2 regions of the Eubacterium sp. 3_1_31 genome follow, and region 2 is predicted to be linked to the other one. Evidence: a T-box and tRNA genes for the amino acid it is inferred to sense, from the RefSeq annotation. Region 2 holds a T-box; the other holds one or more tRNA genes.
The links. A T-box is a leader RNA that pairs with one kind of tRNA and senses whether it is charged. The one in region 2 lies ahead of tyrS (tyrosine--tRNA ligase), so its partner is inferred to be a tRNA-Tyr.
Positions count from the first base shown of each region.

Region 1: it encodes a tRNA-Tyr, which carries the amino acid that the T-box ahead of tyrS (tyrosine--tRNA ligase) is inferred to sense. The anticodon was not compared.

Region 1 covers NZ_CAXUBY010000003.1:151,339-162,744, forward strand. Annotated here, with positions in the region: gene ACESSZ_RS02345 (DUF1905 domain-containing protein) at 1-54, shown strand, start outside; gene pepT (peptidase T) at 225-1,445, opposite strand; gene ACESSZ_RS02355 (DUF2383 domain-containing protein) at 1,546-1,992, opposite strand; gene ACESSZ_RS02360 (RNA-guided endonuclease InsQ/TnpB family protein) at 2,199-3,221, opposite strand; tRNA gene ACESSZ_RS02365 (tRNA-Gly) at 3,693-3,766, opposite strand; tRNA gene ACESSZ_RS02370 (tRNA-Lys) at 3,777-3,852, opposite strand; tRNA gene ACESSZ_RS02375 (tRNA-Gln) at 3,877-3,952, opposite strand; tRNA gene ACESSZ_RS02380 (tRNA-Tyr) at 3,961-4,044, opposite strand; tRNA gene ACESSZ_RS02385 (tRNA-Thr) at 4,063-4,138, opposite strand; tRNA gene ACESSZ_RS02390 (tRNA-Val) at 4,146-4,221, opposite strand; gene ACESSZ_RS02395 (cyclic-di-AMP receptor) at 4,387-4,668, opposite strand; gene ACESSZ_RS02400 (winged helix-turn-helix transcriptional regulator) at 4,872-5,321, opposite strand; gene ACESSZ_RS02405 (redoxin domain-containing protein) at 5,353-6,594, opposite strand; gene ACESSZ_RS02410 (FAD-dependent oxidoreductase) at 6,924-8,261, opposite strand; gene ACESSZ_RS02415 (deoxyguanosinetriphosphate triphosphohydrolase) at 8,478-9,905, opposite strand; gene ACESSZ_RS02420 (DUF349 domain-containing protein) at 10,494-11,406, opposite strand, start outside.
Region 2 covers NZ_CAXUBY010000004.1:116,028-127,433, forward strand. Annotated here, with positions in the region: gene ACESSZ_RS03040 (hypothetical protein) at 1-463, opposite strand, end outside; gene ACESSZ_RS03045 (TetR/AcrR family transcriptional regulator) at 593-1,165, shown strand; gene ACESSZ_RS03050 (DUF2871 domain-containing protein) at 1,344-1,760, shown strand; gene tyrS (tyrosine--tRNA ligase) at 2,297-3,520, opposite strand; T-box leader at 3,559-3,764, opposite strand; gene ACESSZ_RS03060 (LacI family DNA-binding transcriptional regulator) at 3,807-4,802, opposite strand; gene ACESSZ_RS03065 (hypothetical protein) at 4,821-5,354, opposite strand; gene ACESSZ_RS03070 (hypothetical protein) at 5,351-5,746, opposite strand; gene murC (UDP-N-acetylmuramate--L-alanine ligase) at 5,796-7,109, opposite strand; gene ACESSZ_RS03080 (hypothetical protein) at 7,128-7,883, opposite strand; gene ACESSZ_RS03085 (thioredoxin family protein) at 7,903-8,241, opposite strand; gene trmB (tRNA (guanosine(46)-N7)-methyltransferase TrmB) at 8,323-8,982, opposite strand; gene pepV (dipeptidase PepV) at 8,991-10,382, opposite strand; gene pnp (polyribonucleotide nucleotidyltransferase) at 10,577-11,406, opposite strand, start outside.

The DNA of each region.
Region 1 (11,406 bases), on a different contig from region 2:
AAAAAAGAATGTATTGAACTTAATAAACCTTTGCAAGTTATTGTCTGTGTTTAATTTAAAAAGGAAATCTAAATACCTCACTGTGATATAGGATATTAGGAGATTTATTAAATCATCCTATAATCATCACATTAAAGATAGATTTCCTTTCTTTTAGTAGTCAGATGTTAGTACTAATAGAATATCCTTACCGTCTTTTCTATTTATAATACTAATGATTAATTTTATAATTTCAAACTATTTTCAACTATTTTCAAAAGCAATGCGACGCTTTTCTCCATTTCATTTATGGAAACATATTCATATTTACCGTGATAGTTATAACCACCGGTTCCTAAGTTAGGACAAGGGAGACCTTCATATGTCAGGCGTGCTCCATCAGTACCACCACGAATAGCTGCGGAAGCAGGCTGTAAACCTATTTCTTCCATAGATTTTTTTACCAACTCAATAATATTCATATTTTGTTCGATGATTTGACGCATATTTGCATAACTATCCGTTATCTGTAATGTAATCGTATTTTCAGGATACTTTTTATTTAAGTAATCAGCTATGCGCTTAAAGTCTTCTTTTTGTTGTTCAAATAATGTTTCATCATGATTACGAATAATATAAGACATATGCGCGTGTTCACATTCTCCATGCATATCAGTTAAATGATTAAATCCTTCATAACCTTCTGTATATGCTGGGTTTTGTTCAACAGGCAACATGGAATGAAATTCCATTCCAACTAAAAGAGCATTTATCATCTTGCCTTTAGCGGAACCTGGATGAATGCTTAATCCTTGTATATCCAATACTGCACTAGCTGCATTAAAGTTCTCATAATCAATAAACTCAACTTCGCCGCCATCTACTGTATAGGCGAAATCCGCATCAAATGCTTTCACATTAAAGTGATCTGTACCTCTGCCTACTTCTTCATCAGGGGTAAATGCTATTTTTATATCACCATGCGGTAAGTTTTTTTGAATAATTGTTTCTAGCATAGTCATTATTTCGGCTATACCGGCTTTATCATCAGCGCCTAGTAAGGTTGTTCCATCAGTAACAATTAGGTTCTCACCAATATTACGATTTAGGCTTTCAAAATCATTTGGCCCCATATGAATATTTAATTTTTCATTCAAAATGATATCAGAGCCATCATAATTTTCAATTATTCTTGGTTTTACATTTTCACCACTCATATCAGGTGAAGTATCCATATGAGCTATAAATCCTATTTTAGGACAATTAGCCTCGCAATTGGCAAGTAAACTTCCATATACAATACCAAATTCATCTACATATGCATTTGTAACACCAATATTTTTCAACTCATCTACTAAGTATTTTGCCAACTTTAATTGTTTTAAAGAACTTGGTGTTGTTTGTGAGTTCTCATCAGATTGAGTGTCAAAAGTGACATATTTTAAAAATCTTTCTTGTACTTTCATATCTATCCTTCTTTTATATTGTAAATGACTTATAAATGTTATTTACATAATTTCCTTTCTTAGAAGAATTATACAATGAAACAAGCAAGAAAGCCAAGTATTACTCTTCAAATTCAATACGGTATCTATCTAATTTATGATATATAGAAGCATAATCATCTTTCATAATGGCAATCGTCTTTTCTGTTTCATCATCCAAAATGAAATTTCGTGCGTCAAAATCATGCAATGCTTTTGCTCCCATTTCCATATTATGAACAGCCACTTTCAATACTTCTTTATCACTATCAACCGTTAAATTTTTAATATGTGATATGACATCTGTGATTGTACCCATAATTCCTGCTGAGTCAATAGGTTCGCCTCCATGGGCTAATATTAATCCTGTTAAAGATTTTTCATGAATGTGTAGCATGAGTAAAATTTCATCAAATTCTTTATGCAATGTTTCACTTTTGATTTTTTCACGCAAATCTTCAAATATGGATGCACCCATATGTGTTCCTTTCAATAGTTGATTTAATTCTTCTAATAATTTATCTTCCATACTTTTCACCTCACGATTATTATGGAGTTCATTCTTTATGTCTATTCTCAAATGTGTACGTGCCGAGAAAAAGCCATGCTCAGCACGTACCATATAGGGTTCGAACCACATGGCTTTTTTTCCATTGGCTATGCCTTTGGATATGGATGTGCCTTCACCCGTCCTGTAGCGGTATCTATGAGATACTACAGGCCGATTCAGAAGAATCAAAGTGCATGGAGGATGTTAATAGCTGCAACAACATCACGATGTCCATGATATCCGCACTTACATTGATAGGTTCGATCTTTTGGTTTATTTATTCGCCCGCATTTAGGACATTTTTTTGATGTATTATATGGATTTACATATCTAACTTCAATACCGGCGAGTTGAGCTTTATATGTAATAAATTGTTGAAGTCTTTGATAAGACCATAAATAGGCATTAGAGACTTGCCTGACATTAAAGCGATCATGGATAGAGGTTAATTTTTCTAGATATATCATTCCTACATCATTTTCCAAAGCATAAGAAATTATGTCTTTTGAAATCTTATGATCTTGATCAGCCAAGACATTATGTAGTTTATGCCGGAATTGGCGCAATTTCTTAAACTGCTTTCTTCGTTGCATTTCTTGTATATGACGTTTATATTTACGTAGATAAAATTGGCGTTGCCTACCATTTCCAAAAAAACGATAATGCTGATTATCAAGAGCAGCAACTGCGGGTACTTTCATTCCTATATCAATACCTATTGTTTTACGACTTGTTGAAAAAATGATGGGAATATCTACATTTATAAAGGCATACCAGTTTTCTTGAATATGCATTAATTCTAAATTCATCATTTTACCCCTAGCTAACTGCATTAAAGGTTGTTCATTATGATACATAGGAAGATCAATGAATCTTTTATGTTCAAGAAGACCTAACTCTAGCTGCAGGAGATCACCGTTTAGGCGATAGGAGGAGTTGCTCCAACAGCTAGAGCAGCGGATCTTTCGGCTATTTTTACATCCACAACGATATTCGTATTCTTTTTTAGCAAAATCGAGTACTAAGTGTTTGCTATGAAAAGAGATATGATTACTAATATTTTTATATAGATATTCGTAACTATGATTTTCTTTTATAAAAATATCGGCTATGCGTTTTATCTCTTTATGATATATAGTTTCATACCAAGTTAAGCAGTGCTTTAAGTGTTCATTTAAATCTAATGATAGTTTGATCGTTATGTACATTTGATTTCACCTAGATTTCCCTTCACTTATATATACGATTCTAAAATAGAAAATCGTAATTTTTGGTGAATTTTTTTTAATTTCAATAAAACATTGAATTTATAATACTATTTCTTACATTTCCACCCTTTTATATTTATATTATGAATTCGTGCCGCAGAGGGTCTATGTACACGTTTCTCCACCATATTCTTATTAAATAGAGCCCAAGTCCTAGGACTTGGCCATCTTAGCGTTCTTAAGAGCGCAATAGCCAAGCGAAACACGTTATTATTACCCCAGCCGAGGCACTATCAAGAAGCATCTGACTTTTTCGATATCGCCAAGGTCACCAACACTTTAGACTATTTAGTGACATTCAGCCTTCCTTTCTTTACTATGAACTCCATTGTCATTCTCAAGCTAACATGAATAGTGATTCTCATCACATCAAAAAAAGCAATCAGTGTATGATTGCTTTATTGAACTATATGGAGCGGGTGATGAGAATCGAACTCACGTAGTCAGCTTGGAAGGCTGAAGTTCTACCATTGAACTACACCCGCAACATTTAAATGGTGACCCGTGGGCGATTCGAACGCCCGACCCTCTGATTAAAAGTCAGATGCTCTACCAACTGAGCTAACGGGTCATTTATAATGTTGATTTTTTAAAATGGCTGGGGTAACTGGACTCGAACCAGTGGAATGCCAGAGTCAAAGTCTGGTGCCTTACCGCTTGGCTATACCCCAATAAGAGATGGTGGGGGGGGACGGATTCGAACCGCCGAACCATAAGGAACTGAGTTACAGTCAGCCGCGTTTAGCCTCTTCGCTACCCCCCCAGCTCTATTTATTAAGAATGGTGCCGACTATAGGAATTGAACCCACAACCTACTGATTACAAGTCAGTTGCTCTACCAATTGAGCTAAGTCGGCACATTTATGGTGGAGGCTAAGGGACTTGAACCCCTGACCCTCTGCTTGTAAGGCAGACGCTCTCCCAACTGAGCTAAGCCTCCACATAATTTATGCAATCACTGATTTCCTGAGTCCTTTCCATCAGCGCCTTAATATAATACCATCTGTTTATTTTTCTGTCAACAATTTTTTAAAACTTTTTTATATTTTTTTCAACACACTTTTATAATGCATAATCTTCCCATTTTAAAGCCTTTTTATATTGCCTAAGGATTGATTTTTTTAAAATAAGTTGAAGCTATAACATATATTTTTACTTGACCTCTAAACGGCTCAGACATTCCCGGATGCCTGCCTCCTTCATTTTCTAATATCGCGATAACATTGTCAGCTTCACCTTTTTCCACGCCAAGTAATAAAACAATATCACCATATTGTAAAAACTCTCCATTGCAACCAATTTCAGTAGCAGAATAACCATGCTTAACAAGTAATGATGTAATATTATCTGAATATTCTTCACTAGCTATGATTAAGATTAATTCCATCTTATACACCTCTTGTAATATGATAACATATTTCAATTATTATTTCCGCCACTTTCTAAAAACTAATTATAAAATAGAGAATCATCATGATTCTATCAAAAAAGCCAAAGTATTTTCCATTCATATCGTCAACCTTGGCTTACTATTCTATATACAGATAAACTTTTCACTTACTGTTAAATAATGATGATCCTTACCATATATTAAATTTCGTCAATAACATCATCTAAATCATTGATGATGATATCCTCTTTACTCAAAATCTCATCACATTCATCACATACATAAGCAATATGTATGTTAGAGCCACAGCTTTTATGTTTTAAACATTTATAACTTTTATTCAGATGCTTATCTCCCCATAATAATATAGCATTATAAATATCATCTAAATCACTAGATTTCTCTGTTAACAAATATTGATATCTAGGAGGATGTGTTGAATATAATTCACATGTAAGTAAATCATCTTCACATAACCCTTTTAGTCTCTCCGATAAAAGATTTGTAGGGATACCGACTAAATGTTTTTGTATATCTTTGAATGTATGACACCCTTCTTTTACTGCATGTAAAATCAATAAAGTCCATTTATCTCCAATTAAGTTCAGTGTTTGTGCTATATTACATTTTAAATCATATTGTTTTTTCATGTCATCACCTTTTCCCTATAACTTTCTTATACTAATTAGCATTTAACGTTTTTAAAATCATATTCTCCATCATTTCCATTGTCAAAGCACCTTCGATATATCCATAAGGTTTCCCTTCTTTGTCTAGCATAAAAGTAGTCGGCATACTACCAATACCAAATGTTGAATAAATAAATCCATCATCAAATAAAACAGGTACTGTCAGAGCATTATCCGAAATGAATTCTTTTAAATCAGATTTACCCTTTTCTTGCCCACCTGGATAAACAATTGTCAGAATTGCCACATGCTTATCACTTCTATATTTCTCATAAAGTTTTTGAATATTTGGCAGCTCACCACGGCAAGGCGGGCACCATGTCGCCCAAAAATTCAGAAAGACAACTTTACCTTTGTAATCCTCAAGTTTGATAATCTTATCATGTTGATCTTTTAATTCATAACTGCCTAACTGCTGCAATAATGCTTTCTCCTGTTCACTATTTTTCTCATCTTTATTCTCTCCACCATCTTCTTTTTTATCTTCATTCTTATCTTTAATCATAGCATTATTACTGCTTTGTGTCATGTAATTACTGATAAAGTTCATTTTACCGCTTACCATTGATACACCAAAAAATATTAATATGATTGCTCCTAATTTTACTGTATAGTTCATAATACTCTTATGATTGGACAGCCAATTTAATATACTATCTGTAAAGATACCAATAAGTAGGAAAGGTATTGTTAATCCAAGAGCATATATGACCATTAGAAAATTACTCATCCAAAGATTTTGTGAGCTATTCGCCAAAAGTAGAATACTGGAAAGAGCTGGTCCTATACACGGTGTCCATGCAAAACTAAAAGTAAACCCCATCAAAAACGCAAGTAGTAAGTTCATTTCTTTCTTTAAAGTAAACGGGAGTCTTCTTGTTTTCCCCAAAAAATTAGATTTGAAAAATCCCAATTGAAATAATCCTAATACAATAATAAGTATGCCTCCTACTTTTATGAATACGGACATATGATCTCTGAAAAATGAACTGATCAATGTGATTGATATATTCATCAATAAAATGGCGGTAAATATACCAAATATAAAACTCAGTGTAAAAAATATTACGAAACGTTTTTTTCTTATTTGTTTGTTGTTAACATCACTTCCAATTAAATATCCCATGTACACCGGCAATAATGGGAGCACACATGGCGAAAGGAAGGATAGCACTCCTTCCATAAATACCATAAGTATGCTTATATGTTGCATTGTATCCTGTAAATTCATCATAGGCAGTTATTTCCCCATCTTTCTTTTTCTATCTTTTAAATTTAAAATAACATTTCTTTTTTAACATAGCCAATCTAATATTTTTAAAATTAAGTCTTTTTTATATTTATATTGTTATTTTTGTATTATAACTATTGCAATACAATATTTTAAGGCATTTTATATTATAACTACATATTTTTAGGTTCTATAATTTTCAGTTTACCAATATCAGCAAAGAACTTTTATTCTATTAAGAAACTTTCAGCAATACCCATGACTTACAGTAAACACCATTTTATCTTTATTTTGTTTATAAATTTAACATTTTGTTTATAAATTTAATCATATCAGAAGTTACCAAACAGATCATTTAACGCCTCACTCATTGTAGGATGAGTGAAAATGTGGTTTGCTATGTCTGAAGTCTTTAATCCAAGATTTATTGCAAGCTGAACGAAATTGATCATTTCTTCTGAAGCAGTACACAACAATACACACCCTAGTATTTTATCCGTTTTGGCATCAGCAATTGCTTTTAACACGCCTTCTTTGCATTCATTTACATGTGCTCGTGGTATAGCAGAAACTGCCAGTTTCGCCACTTTGATTTCATACCCCTCATTTTTTGCCTCCTCTTCACTCATCCCTACGCGTGAAAAAGTTGGTTCAATAAAGACAGAATAGGGTATCGCTCCTCTATTATCAGTTGTACGTTTTTTATCACCAAATATATGATCTTTTACAATACGATAATCATCTAATGAAATATATGTGAATTGTAGTCCGCCTTTAACATCACCCATTGCGTAGATGTGTGGCTGAGACGTTTGTAGATATCGATTTACCTTAATAGCTCCACGAGCATCTGTTTCTACACCGGCTTGTTCAAGATGTAATCCATCTGTATTAGCTTTTCTTCCAGTTGCCAATAACACAGCATTTACTGTTAATTGCTGTATATTACCATCTTTGTTTTTATAAGTAACTATCACATCAGAATCATTTACATTTTCCACCGAAAGGACATTGCTTTTAAACTCAAATTGTACACCTTGTCTTTCTAATATTTGTTGTATATGTAAAGCGATATCCTCATCCTCTCGCTTGACAAGACGATCACCATATTCAAAAACGGTCACTTGAGTTCCATAACGAGCAAACATGCTTGAAAATTCTAAGCCAATATATCCGCCACCAATAATTGCTAACGTTTTAGGCTGTTCTTTCTCTTTCATTATATCAGCACTTACGTATATATGTTTTGTATGCTCGATACCTTGAATATTAGGGATGATAGGAACACTTCCTGTGTTAACAAAAAGATAATCACCATATATTTCTTTCGTACCCTTTTCATTTTCATATGAAATTACGTGGGTGTTTACAAAGCTTGCTTTAGCGGTAATTACATCAATGTTAGGATTTTGATTCAGCTTCTCAAAGTTCTTTTTTCTCAAAATTGACGTTATTTCTTCTTTTTTGTTAATAGCATCAGAAAAGGTTCTTTTACCAGCTTGTACAATCAAAGATTTTGATGGTATGCATCCTTCGTTAATGCATGTGCCACCATACATCTTTGACGATTTTTCTATCATCGCGACTTTTTTACCTTGCTTTGCGAACTCTGCTGCCAAAGTTTTTGCTCCTTTTCCAAATCCAATCATGATTGCATCATATTTTTTCATGAATATTGCCTCCTTATCATTTATGAACTCAGTATAACATAGTGACTTTATATTTTAAAGTGATTTGATTAAATATATTTAAATGCAAGCAAAAGTAATTTAAACTCTCTCTTTGCTTTATATCTCGATTTTCATAAAATTTTCAATGCTCCCTTTCATATAAAAAGAATCAGGCAGCTATAACCACCCGATGTCTTTAACATATAATAAACTTTATCAAATTCCTCTTAACTCTTGATATAATCGTTTCGCATAACTATCTGTCATACCTGCAATGAAATCCGTAGCAAGTAGTAAGCGGGCATACACTTTATCTTCTTCACTTTTTACAGTTTTTGCTGTTTCATGATATTGCTCTAAATAATTTTGTGATAAAAGATCAATATACTTTTTTTGTATCTCCGTAATTTCTATATCTGTATCATATGGCAATAAAGCATCGACAAAGCGATCTAACAGAAAGCTGAGAATTTCATTTCCCATCAATTCTAATTTTAGAATTGAAGAATGACAATATATGCGTCGATAGGCAAATTCTTTCAACGCATTAATTAGTTTACCTTCAGAGCTTTCTGTGATTAATTCATCAAAAAATTCGCCATTCATAATTTCATCATAGTGAAGGATAAAAGCATCACTAACTCTTGAAACACTATAAAGTTGTTTTTTTGTAAGCCAAGAAAAGACTGCATATTTATAAGGATCCACTGATGTTTTAGATCCAATTTGCTCCTGGATTCCGTTTTCCAACTCTTTTTCTAATAGCGCTTTTCCTTTCTCATCGCCAGCTTTAATGACAACATCCAGTAAATCTTGATATGTATATAATCCTTTGTTATAACCATCCTCCAGATCAGCAAAAGTGTATGCAAGATCATCTGCCGCCTCTAATAAAAAGCACAGTGGATTACGTGTATTTCGTGTACCGGTATTATTCTTTATTATAGCAAATTGCTCTTGCTCACTTTGAAAATACCCAATTTTCTTTTTTAGTAAATTGCGTTCATGTTTAGGTTTCTGTTTTTCCTTCATCATCGTCAAAGAATCGCATGGATATTTTATAATTGTATCCATAACAGCAGATGTAAGATGCATTCCATTTTTTCCTATTAACCTGTGCAATTTCGTAATAATACGCAATGCCTGGGCATTTCCTTCAAAGTTTTCCAAATCTGCAATTTGTTGCGGATCTAATATGTTGCGCAACTTTCTACCTTTGAATTCTTTTATGTCCAAGTTTTTTTTGAACCAATCGCGTATGCTGAATTCGCCGAAATGACCAAATGGTGGATTCCCGATATCATGTAGCAATCCTGCACAATTTAAAGTTTCCATAACTTTGATAGTATCTGGCTGATGTCCTTCATCTTCTAATTGTTTTTCTAATATCACATTACACACTTGTTTTCCCATTAATTTTGCTAGAGAGCTGACTTCCATAGAATGTGTCAGTCTTGTTCTTACAAAGTCACTATGATCTAAAGGAAAAACTTGTGTTTTATCTTGTAGTCGACAATAAGAAGCACTGCGGATTATACGATGATAATCGCTTTCTATTTCGCTGCGATATCGATGTGCCTCTTTTGTCTTTCTACTTGGAATACGTTCTTCACTAGTGATTAAATCCCATTGTAATCGTCCCATTTTCAAACCTCTTTCTTGTTTTTATGTCATTTACACTATACCTCATTCGAAACTAAAATGGAAGAATTTCACTACATACAATAACTTTATGTTATTAAAAAAAATCATTACTTCCTATTTTTAAAATATTACAATTTCCGCATCTATTATTATCTATTTTACTGACTCCGATATAATATTTCTAGTAAGCACTTATCTCGACGTATAAAAAAACCTTTCGCCATGAATAGCAAGGATTACTTACTAAATTCATAACGAAAGGATATGCCAAATAACTTCATTATATTATTGCATAGTTACTCCCCTTCATACCATGCTATAAGGATTTCATTTCCAGCAATACCGGCAATTTTTTATTGCTGATTATAATCATCAACTATCATCTTATCCGCATCGCTTTAGATTACATAACATCATCTTATCCGCAACGCTTTAGATTTCATAACATCATCTTATCCGCATTGCTTTTAGATTTCATAACATCATCTAATCAGCATTGCATTTAAATGCCATAACTATCATCTGAACAGCATTGTGTTTAGATGCCACAACTAGTATTTAAACAGCATTGCGCTTAGCTTAGGTACATTATTGCTCATTCAATCTTTTCTCAATATCTGCTAATTCTTCTTCTAACTGTTGGATGAACTCTTTCTTTTCTTCTATACGCTCTTCCATTTCATCAATAGCTCTTTGTCCCAATAGACCAACCATTTCATCTTGCATACGCTTGATTTGGCGTTTTTGGTTTTGTACAAGCTCTTGTTTGCGAGAACGCGCATCCATCATACGTTGACGCCATTGCTGATGCTTTTGCTCGTTCCATTGCTTCAAACCATTAAAATAGGCATCCATAATTTCACGGAATTCTTTCCAAACCTGATCTTCTTTATCTTTACCACAGGAACCAATTGTTTTCCATTCCACATTGAGATCTTTCATCTCTTTTGTATTTTCTCTCGTATATTCATTCCTATCAACAATTACTTTAGCTTTAGCAATTAATTCCTTCTTCTGTTCATACTTTTGATCTTGCTCAGCGTGTAATTCATTATAATATACATTTCGACGTTCATAGAATGTTTGTCTGCTTTCATTAAATGCTGCCCATAACTGATCTTCATACTCTTTACCAGCACTTCCAACAGCTTTCCACTCTTCCATCAAATGGCGGAACTCTTCACTTGTTTTCTGCCAATCCTTAGAATCTACAAGAGCAGCAGCTTTTTTAATCAAGTCTTCTTTTACTTGGCGGGCATTGCCAAATTTTGATTGTAATTCTTCCCAATGCTGATGTTTACGATCAAAAAACTTTTGACGTGCTGCATTAAATGCATCCCACAATTGATCATCGGTATCTCTGCCGGCAGAACCTGTTGCTTTCCATTGATTCATCAGTTCATTCATTTCTTCACTTCCCTGATTCCAATTATCTGTTTCGGCTAATGTTTCAGCGCGCTGAATCAGTTCATGTTTCAATACTTCATTACTTTGATATCCC
Region 2 (11,406 bases):
GAGTATGAAGATTTTTTAACATTGTATAAATAGCTTTACCACAATGCCCATATCCAACAATATCGATTGTTATAGCATAAATACTTTTACAAGTATGTGAAATTAATTCATTTAAAACACCTTCTGCTGTTAAAATAGCGTTTTGTGTTATGACCTCTTCCGCATTCATATAATAATCGACTTCTACATTTAATTTTTTGGCAGCTTCATTTTCTATACCCTGGAAAACAACCATTTCTTTTCCCTGAATTTTCCAAAAGCTACTGGGAATATGCATATAGGAATTCCACATCTGTACATTATGTTCTTCATTCATTCCCTTCACTGGCAAGACAAAAGCATCCAGCTGTGGTAATGTTAAAAAGTCAGTATCTTCCTGTATCCTATAAACTACATAATCTTTTTTCAGATTATCTGCTACCTGCATCATTCTTTCATCACTACAAACCACACCGATTTTCATAGCACTCCTCCTTTACTTTTATACTATGTGAATTGTATCGATTGGTTCTATAGCATAGAAAGGTATTCTACTTGACGAGCAGCAATAACGCGTCTATAATGAACAGTGTTCATATTAGGAGGAATCATTATGAATAAGGTAGTCACATCAAAAGACGAATTATTAGAAGCTGCCGAACAAATCACCTATGAGGAAGGAATGACTCACCTCAGTATTCGCTCGCTCGCCAAAAAACTGGATATATCTGTTGGTGTAGTGTACAATTACTTTCCTTCAAAAGCCGATTTAGTATTGGCTATCATCGAAAATTTCTGGAAAAAGGTTTTTCATAAAGATCTTTGCACATTCGATGAACCCCCTTGTTTCCCTATCTTCTATGAAACCATCTATCAACGTTTAAGCGAACATATAGAGGATTTCCAAGCTGTTTTTTTAGGACAATTGCATGTATTGCGCTCAGAAGATAAGCAAAAGGGGAAAGCCTTGGAACAACAATATTTACAGCACATACAGAAAGGGTTTCTTCTTGTCCTATCTCAAGATTCGCATATTCCTGAAAGCTTATGGACAGCAACCTTTACAAAGGAAGCCTTTCTACAGTTTTTATTTGAACATATGTTGGTAGATCTCTCACATCAACGCAAAAACTGTCAATTCACAAAAGAAATGTTATATCGCTTATTATATGCGAAATCAACATAATTTCACGTTACAACGAACAAAGTTCAGCAACAATGCTTTGCAAACAATAAATAATGGAAATAGGCTTTCATATTCTCTATCTAACCATTGTTATTTTTTGAAACCCTCTCTATTAAAAAGGCGAAGCATGATAAAGCAATTCCATTATTTAGCATCATAAGAAAGGAGTTCTATCATTATGAAAAGAACAGTAAACTACGCTATACTTTATGCAATTCTCGCCATGATTGGTGGTATCTTTTATCGCGAATACACCAAATTCATGGGATTTGACGGCAGGACAACACTTGCCTTTGTACATACCCATCTCTTTCTGCTGGGAATGGTCATGTTTCTCATCGTGACATTTGCCATTCATCAATTTCATATCGAAAAACAAAAACATTATCGGCTATTTCTTATTCTCTATCATCCCGGTGTCTTATTAACTTCCCTCATGCTCTTTCTGCGCGGTATCACACAAGTAAATGGTAATGAACTAACCAATACTGTTAACGCTATGATCTCCGGTGTTTCCGGTATCGGCCATATCCTAACAGGTATCGGTCTTCTTCTTTTCCTGTTTATATTGAAAGCGAGTGTGAAAGATGCGTAAACGAATGTATATCCCTAAAAACTACCTTTTGTTACTAGCCGGCTTCATTTGGTTGCTAGCGGGTATTAATATACTAAATATCGGCTATCAATCCACTTCTGTTCTTACTTTATGGATGATGCTAGCAACGATCTTGACCTTTCTTGTTTTCTATTTTGCTATTTTTCGCAAACTCATTCATAAGCATACAAATCGAATCTTACGTTATGCCCATGCTTATATGCATATATTACAATTTTTCGATAGAAAATCATACATCATCATGTTTTGTATGATGAGCGGTGGTATTTTATTAAGAATAAGCCATGTATGGCCAACAGTATGCATAAAATCTTTTTATACCGGTATAGGTCTAGCCCTATGCATATCAGGCCTGTGTTTTATAAAGCAATTTTATCACCAGCAGCTTTCATTCACTAATAAATAAAGCACATCAGATACTATTTCTGTATGTGCTTTTTTCTCATATATATATAATCTTTCATATTGAAACGTGGGATTTCATAAGTATATCTGTTTGAAATTCTTTGTTTATCTTATTGTGTAATTACATAATAATTACGTTTCCCGCGTTTGATAATGGTTTTATTCGTTGTGATTGCATGTGTTGAGCTTACGATAAATTCACAGTCTTTTATACGTTCACCATTGATTTGAATAGAACCTTGCTTGATCCATTCTCTTGCTTCACGTTTACTACTAGCAATTTTCGCTTGTACTAAGACATCAAGTAACGGCATATGATCATCCACTGCGATACTATCAAAACCATGCAACGCATCCTCGAGTTCATCGCTGGTTAAATCTTTAATATTTCCTTTGAAGAAAGCATTCGTAATTTTTAATGCTTTTTCATATTCCTCTTCACCATGCAAATCAATAACGACGGCTTTCGCAAGTGCCTTTTGTGCTTCTCTGCGTCCCGCATCTATCTTTGTCTTTTCTTCTAAATCTTCAATTTCTTCGCGGCTTAAGAAGGTCAATGTCTTTAAATATTCAATAACCTTACTATCTTCACTATTCACCAAGAACTGATACAGTTCATAAGAAGATGTTTTATTTTTATCCAGCCAAATCGCCTTGCCTTCGCTTTTGCCAAACTTTGTTCCATCCGCCTTAGTTACCAATGGCATTGTAAACCCATATGCTTCTTTACCTAATTTCTTACGAATCAATTCAATACCGGCTGTGATATTCCCCCACTGATCTTGTCCTGCTACTTGCATGATACAGTTGCGGTTTTCATACAAATGCATAAAATCCAACGCCTGTAAGATCATATAAGAAAATTCTGTATACGTAATTCCTTCATCCAATCGACGAGCAACAATATCTTTATTCAACATATAATTAATGTTAAAATATTTCCCATAATCGCGCAAGAAATCCAAAGTATTGATATCCTTAATCCAATCGTAGTTATTTACAACTTCAAAGCCAAATACATCCTGCGCCTGTTTCTTTAGACATGCAAAGTTATGCGCAACTTCATCTTTTGATATCATAGCGCGTTCTGCTGTTGGCTTAGGGTCGCCAATTAACCCTGTTCCTCCACCAACTAACAAAATCGGATTGTGCCCTGCCTGTTTTAAACGCTTAGAAATTAAAAAGGATGAATAATGTCCAATATGCAAGCTGTCTCCGGTAGGATCAGTACCAATATAAAAAGTGACCTTTTCATTATTCAGCATGTTTTCAATTTTCGGTGAGCTGCAATCTTTAATTAAGCCTCTCCATACCAATTCTTCATAAATATTCATAGTCTATTCCTTTCTCAGCCATTAAAAAAGCGTCCTTATCCAAGGACGCCGTTTTTTATTTGCGTGGTACCACCTTAGTTCCTCATAACATGAGGCTCTCAAGCTCATAACGTGAGCATACGGCTTTACTTTTCATAAAGCAGCTCCAAGGTGTATTCCATAAGTTCCTGACTGCGGCTTTTCACCAGCCAGCCGCTTCTCTGTGCTCATTTCCTTATGTACTCTTTCTTATCATAGCTGTTGTAGTATTAAGTATAATGTAATTTTTTACTTTGTCAAGCAATGATTACTTGGTTGATTTACGTGGAGTGAAAATATAGCTCAATTCGATTTCTTTATCTGGAACATCATTTTCATCCGTTAGCATCTTTGTCAATAAACGCATAGCAACAGCACCTAAATCATAATCTGGAATTTTAAAGCCAGAAATCTGAGGGCGTGCCATAGAGTTATATTTACTATCTAAGATACATACCAATTCCACATCATCAGGAATATTCATTCCTGCTTCTTTCACGGTGTTCATAACCGCCATAGCTTGAGAATCACGATACGTAATGACGACATCATAAGGTACGCCATCCTTCACATATTCTTTCAAGAATAAGTAAGAGGAACGATATTCCTTAGGAATTTCAATATAGCCGTCAAATTCCATACCGTTTTCTTTATAAGCACGTGATAATCCATCACGAAGTTGTTTGATCATTGCTGGATTCTTACGATCCTCAATCAATGCCAAACGTTTTTTCCCTTTTGCGATGCAATCCATTGCATAATCATAAACAAGGCTGGAGTAATCCACATAAACAGAACCAACAGTTTCATCACTCATCTTATTACCGATGACAACAATGGGAACTTGATATTTTGTTAACTGATTCAATTCTTCCTTATTTAGCTTATCATTGAAAATCACAACACCATCCACACGGGATTTGATGATATTTTCAATAATATCATTCATTTCAGTAATGCCTTCCGTCGTTGTATGCAGCATCAGATTATATTTATAAATTTTTGCCACATCAATCAAACCATTAATAATCTGTCCCGTATAGAAATAGCTTGCTTCTGGTACGATCAGAGCAATCGTCGTCGTTTTCTGAAGTGCCAATCCTTGAGCAATCGCATTCGGTTTATAACCTAATTTTTCAATTGCCTCCTGCACTTTCACACGTGTGTCTTCACGGACAACTTCAGAACCGTTGATAACACGGGAAACGGTTGCCAGTGAAACATCTGCTTCTTTTGCTACATCATAAATGGTAATTCGTTTCATAACACTTATCCCTTCTGACTAATCGTCTTCATCCTTCGTGTCTAAGACACGTTGTAACCCTTCAAAGGCTTTTTCCGCTGCTTTCAGCGTACCCTTTTTTAGCTTCTTTACATTCTTCTTAACGCGCTCATCTTCACGAATAGCACTAACCGTGTCCGTAATGGTATCCATCGTTTTCACAACATAGTCCTTCTTCATAAGCTCATCTACACCATCACTGAATGCATTCGTCACTTTGCCCGTCATTTCATTCAGTTTTTCCTTGCCATTCTTTACATCCTCACGCTGATTAAAGGCAGCTACTTTCTGTTTCGTTGTTTCCAATAACAAGGCCGTATCAGTCTTCAGTTTTTCTAAACGCTGTGTTGTTTCCTGCGCATTCACATTATTTTTTATCCACTGACGAAATTCTGCGTACATCCGACTTAGTTCTATTTTGGCATCCGCAAAAATTGAAGAGGCATTTTCATTATCCTCGTCATCTTCCATTTGAATAATGGTATAACGCGTTTCTTTTTCCATGTCATCAACATGCTGGCTTTCATCGCTCATGAAGTATGCACCTCCTGCTCACAGGCTTCTTCCTGTTGCTCATCGCTGCCATCTTTTCCCATATGATGTAAGATCCAATCTTTAATCAAAGAGAAATTTTCAATCACCATCACCATCGTACTGCGAACAGCATGTTTGCTTGCTTCATGCACACTGTCAACAGTCTCACTTAATTCATTTAAAGTCTGTAAAGGCTTTTCCAGTGTTTCCAATTCTTTGTTTGTCGTATCGAGTGTTTTTTTCATACTGATCACTGCTTCATTCGCACTTTTTAATAACACGATCAGATGCCTGACAAAGATAACCAGAAATATCAGGACGATAACACCTACAATCGGTAATGCCTTAGCGGCAACATTACTCGTTAATTCCAATAACTGATCTAAACCCATAGAAACACCTCTTTTTATATTTTACCTTATTTTGTAAACATTTACAAGTTTACTGAAAACTTTTTACAATATTTTTTAATTTATAAATATCTTTACTGCTCATAAACAGATATACTGCAGGGCCGCGATCTGCTAAAAACTTAGCCGCTGTTTCATCTTCTTGAATCACTTGAGCATGCGCGCAACGATCTGCTAAATCTTGTATCGTAATATTGATTCCTGGCTCTTTTGCGGCATTTTCAGGAAAATGGCATAAATATGTCTCGTCAGCTTGATCTAATTCTTGGGCAAAACGATCCATAAAATAATAGATACGAGAATAACGATCCGGTTTAAATATCGCAATGATTTTTTTATCAGGATACTTAATGCGAGCAGCCTCAATCATATACTTAACAGCAGTTGGATGATGTGCATAATCATCAATATACACATTACCATTTTTTTCTTCTATCGTAAAACGGCGTTTTACTCCCGGAAAACTTGCCAATCCTTCCTGTAACACTGCCGGTTGTAATCCTTCCATGATTCCTAAAGCGATTACCCCTAGGCTGTTCCACAATAAAGGTTTCCCAACAAACGGTAATTTAAAACTGCCAAAGTACGCTTTTTTATATAAAACATCAAAAGACATACCTTCTTCATTTTGTATAACATGAACAGCTTGTACGTCATTGTCATCCTGTAAACCATAATACAAATGCTTCGTTTTGACGTGCAGGCGACGCACTTCTTCATCATCACCAAACAGTACAATACCTTTTTTTACTTGATTGGCAAAGGTTTCAAATGCATCGCGATAATCTTCCATATTTTTATAATAATCCACATGATCCAATTCAATATTCGTAATGATCGCGTATTGCGGTTTATAAGCCAAAAAGTGACGCTGATATTCACAGGATTCTAAGACAAAATATTCACCATCATCCGGCATATCTCCTGTACCATCACCAATCAAAAAACCAGTTGGTGCTACTTCGGCCATCACATGAGAAATCATGCCTGTCGTTGTGGTCTTACCATGGGTACCGGCAACACTGATACTTGTATATTCTTCGACCAACTGCCCTAAAAAATCATGATACCAGTATACCTGCACTTTTCCTTGCTTGGCCAATTCCATGGCTTTTTTCACTTCCGGATTGCTTTCATTAAAAGCATTGCCAATGATGATTGTCATTCCTTCTTTAATGTTATTCTCATCAAAATGGTAAATCGGAATATGTCGTTCCTCTAAAGGTTTTTGGGTAAAGATATATTTATCAATATCCGAACCGCTCACTTGTTCATGGCGGTCAAAGACGATCGTAGCTAAAGATGCCATACCGCTTCCCTTGATACCAATAAAATAATATTCCATATTACGTTTACACTCCCTTTATTTTTCCGTTACATCTTTTATATTAGATTCAGCCTCTTTGATTGGCGTAGAATCGCCAAACAGCGAAATTTGCAACAAATCTTCAGTATCCGTATCATCATCTGCTAAAATAGCTTCCAAGGGTAACGTATGTTCTTCCTCTTCTTCTACCTTTTGTAATAAATCTGCCGGCATTTCTTGTGATGAAAGCTCATCCCTTGTTTCCGTCATGATGATTTCTTCCTGCTTACTTTTGGCTTTTTCTTCAATATCTTTTTTCGCTTCTTCTTCAAATTCTTCCAATTCATTCACACCATAATACGGTGATATAATTGTCCCTAACGGATTTTCCTTACGTTTGCGAGCGCGTGGCATATTGACATTAGGTGTCTTCGTTGAAGTCTTCGCTTTTGCGTTTTCTTCTTTCGCTCCAAAAATCGGCGAAATCACCGGTGTAAACTCATATTCTTTCTTTTCTTCTTTTTTCATAACAGGTCGACTTTTTATTGTCTCTTTTGGTTGTTTTACTTCTTTTGCTGGTTCTTTTTTTGTCTCTAAATCAATACTGACAAACTTTCTCGTCTCCTGCTTGATTGGCGTCTGTTCCTTTTTAACACTTTCTAGATCCGCTTGTTTCGGCGTATTTTGCGGTTCTTTATCCACTGTTTTTGCTTCTTTCTCTTTTAAAGAAATTGCTTCCAAATCATCTTCTGCAATGATATCTGCCTCTGTTTCTTCAAACAGAAAGGAAGTAACTTTTTTCCATAACGACATTTTCCTCACCCTTTCTGCGTCATTGATTTACTTGATTCAAGAATTGTTCTATTTCTTCTCTTGTCTTGCGCTGCTTCGATACAAACCGATTACTTTCTTTCCCATTTAGATAAATGACAAAGCTAGGTATGCCCATGATCATCAAGTCTACACATACATCCATGCATTGATCACGGTCAACATAGTAAAAGGTAAAGCCTTTTGCCGTATATTCTTTTACGACGTCTTCAAAAAAGCCTTCTAAAAAACGACAGTCAGGACACCAATTCGCAGAAAAGACAAAGACATTTTTGCCTTCGCTGGCACATGCTTTATAAAACGCTTCTGCATTGTTAATTACATTCATATATTCTTTCATGGTATGACTCCTTTTGTTGAACCGTTTACATGTTCTTATTATAGCATCATTCGATGAAAATTTACTTTTTATTTTCATTATTTATGCATTCTTTTCATTCATAGGATGTTTCTTCCAAATGGCACGATAAATAGGCTGCCCTTTTTCCATGAAGCGATGCTCATATTCCGTAATTACATCTTCATCATGAGCAACACGGCGAAAATCCACACTGAAATCATGAAGAAACCAACCTGCATTTTGGAATTCTATTATACTATATTCAAATAATGAGCTATTATCTGTTTTCATCTGAATTTCCCCATCATCTGCCAAGATTTTCGCATATTGGGCAATAAATTTATGATTTGACAATCGCTTTTTATGTGCTCGTTTTTTAGGCCAAGGATCACTGAAATTCAAATGGATGACTTGAATTTCACCTTCTGCAAACCAAGAAGCAAGCTGCTCAGCATCATCGTTGATGAATCGCATATGTGCTTTTTCTTTTTCTTGTTTTGTATATTTACGTACCGCCAGAGCAGCTACATTGTTATTTTTCTCAACACCGATCCAACCGTATTCTGGATATTGCAAAGCCATCTTTGTCCAATAATCCCCTTTGCCACAGCCAATCTCTAAATGTAGCACATCACGTTTTAGCGTTTCTTTCCATTTGCCTTGCAAAGCAGCGGGTTCTTTAATAACGACATCCTGCTCCTTTAAAAAGTCTTCTGCCCATGGTAATTTTCGCATTCTCATAGATCGTCCTACTTCTTTCCCAGCTTTTCCACAGCTGCTGTATAAATAGCGATAGAAGTCATTAAATCTTCTAGTTTTACCCCTTCATCTTTTTGATGACATCCTCCGACATATAATCCTTCAGGAATCTCGGTTTTCGGAAACTCAGGTCCAAAGGCGACAAAGTTTTTAAATTTCTTCGCATAGGTACCTCCGCCAATTGTCTTATTTGGTGTAAAGGTGTCCTTGCTGTATTCTTGATATACTTCACTTAATGTACTTACCAAGGTAGATTGTGGATCAACAAACAAAGGTTTTGTATCGTGTTCTAATAGTACATCTAAAGCATATTGACGTTTTTCGGCACTTTTTTTCATATTATCTATGATCAGATTTGCATCCGCATCATTTGGATAACGGATATCAATGGTAATATCCGCCTTTCCATCAGCAATATGAATGATCCCGGTATTCATTGTCAAAAATCCCATATAAGCGCCCTCAATGGCAATATTCAATGGTTTTCCCTGCCAATCATGCAGCAGTGCATACGTATCATACGCAAATTTATCCTGCATAGCACTTCCTACAAAATTCAAGAGATGCAAACCAGCATTTACTCCATTGTATGGCATCGCTGCATGTGCGGATACCCCCTCCATGGTTAAAACAGCTTGTTTTCCATCATAGGCAACACTGCCTTTTAACCCATTCGATTTTAGGTAAAAATCAAACATATCCATATAGGCATCGTTCCATTTATCCACGCATAAACTAGCTTTACCGATGACGATATTTGGACGTTCACCGGCATGCATGCTGGTTATACACGTTTGCACATCGCCTTTTAACCTAACATGCAAGCCGCCTTTTTCACCATAAATCACAGGAAAATCAGCATCGGGTGTAAAGCCCATAGTAGGTATTTCTCCATGTTGTGTATAATACTTCATGCATTCCATTCCCGTTTCTTCATTGCACCCTAAGATCAACATGATCTTGCGATCCAATTGGATACCTTTATCTTTTAACATCTTTAAGGCATAAAAACCCGCCATAGCAGGACCTTTATCATCCAAAGCCCCTCTGCCAAACAAATAGCCTTGTTCAATTTCTCCTCCATAAGGATCTTTGGTCCAGCCATCACCTAAAGGGACAATATCCAAATGTGCTAATACACCAACACTTTCCGTACCTTCACCATAGCTGATCACGCCAGCATAGCCATCATAATCCTTTACTTCAAAGCCTTCCTTACGTCCCAGCTCTAACATATAATCCAAAGCTTTGCGGCACCCTTCGCCAAAAGGAGCACCTGCTCGAGCACTTGCTTTATCTTCTATTGAAGCAATGGCAATCAAGCCTCTTAAATCACGAATAAAATCTTCTTTATATGTTTCCAATTCCTGTAACCAGTTCATGTTTTTCACCTCGCATATTATTTTATCATAAAGCGAATTGAATACCTACGCTTTTTTTCATAAATTTTCATTAAGATGACAAATTGGTTGTAACCTTTGCAGCCCCTTTTTTTGCTGCTTTGTACCTATCGTGTAAGAAATATCCATCCACAAAAAAAAGGACAAGTGTATAACACTGTCCTCACGTATTCACCTTATGATTCTACAGCCGGTGTTTCTTCTTTTTTTGTTTCAACCGTTTCTTCTGCAGGTACTTCATCTTTTTTCACAAGCTGTTTTTCTTCTTTTTTAGGTCTTGGCAATAATGCTTTCGCACTGACATTGACACGTCCGCGATCATCGATTTCCATCACCTTAACTTTTATGGTATCACCAATATTCAGCTTGTCTTCAACCTTTTCAACACGCTCATGACAAATCTTTGAGATATGCAATAAGCCATCTGTACCCGGGAACAGATTTACAAAGGCTCCGAATTTTTCAATACGTACAACCTTACCTTCGTAAATATCACCGACTTTTGCAACACGTACAATGTCACGGATCATATTCGCAGCTTTGGTAATAGCCTCTCGGTTCATATGATAGATGACCACATGTCCATCGTCTTCAATATCAATTTTGACCTCATCGCAAGCTTCGATGATCTTATTAATCATCTTACCATTAGGTCCAATGACTTCGCGAATCTTTTCTGGGTCAATATAGAATTGTTCGATCTTAGGTGCATATGTACCAACATCTTCACGTGGTTTATCAATAGCAGTCATCATATTTTCCAGAATCTGTGCACGCGCACCTTTGGCCTGTGACAAAGCTTCCCGGAAGACATCTTCTGTAATACCAGCAACTTTGATATCCATCTGCAGTGCTGTAATACCTTCACTTGTTCCCGCTACCTTAAAGTCCATATCGCCAAAATGATCTTCCATACCCTGAATATCGGTCAATACGGTATACTTCCCGCTATCCTCGTCCATGATCAAGCCCATTGCAATACCCGCAACAGGTGCCTTAATAGGAA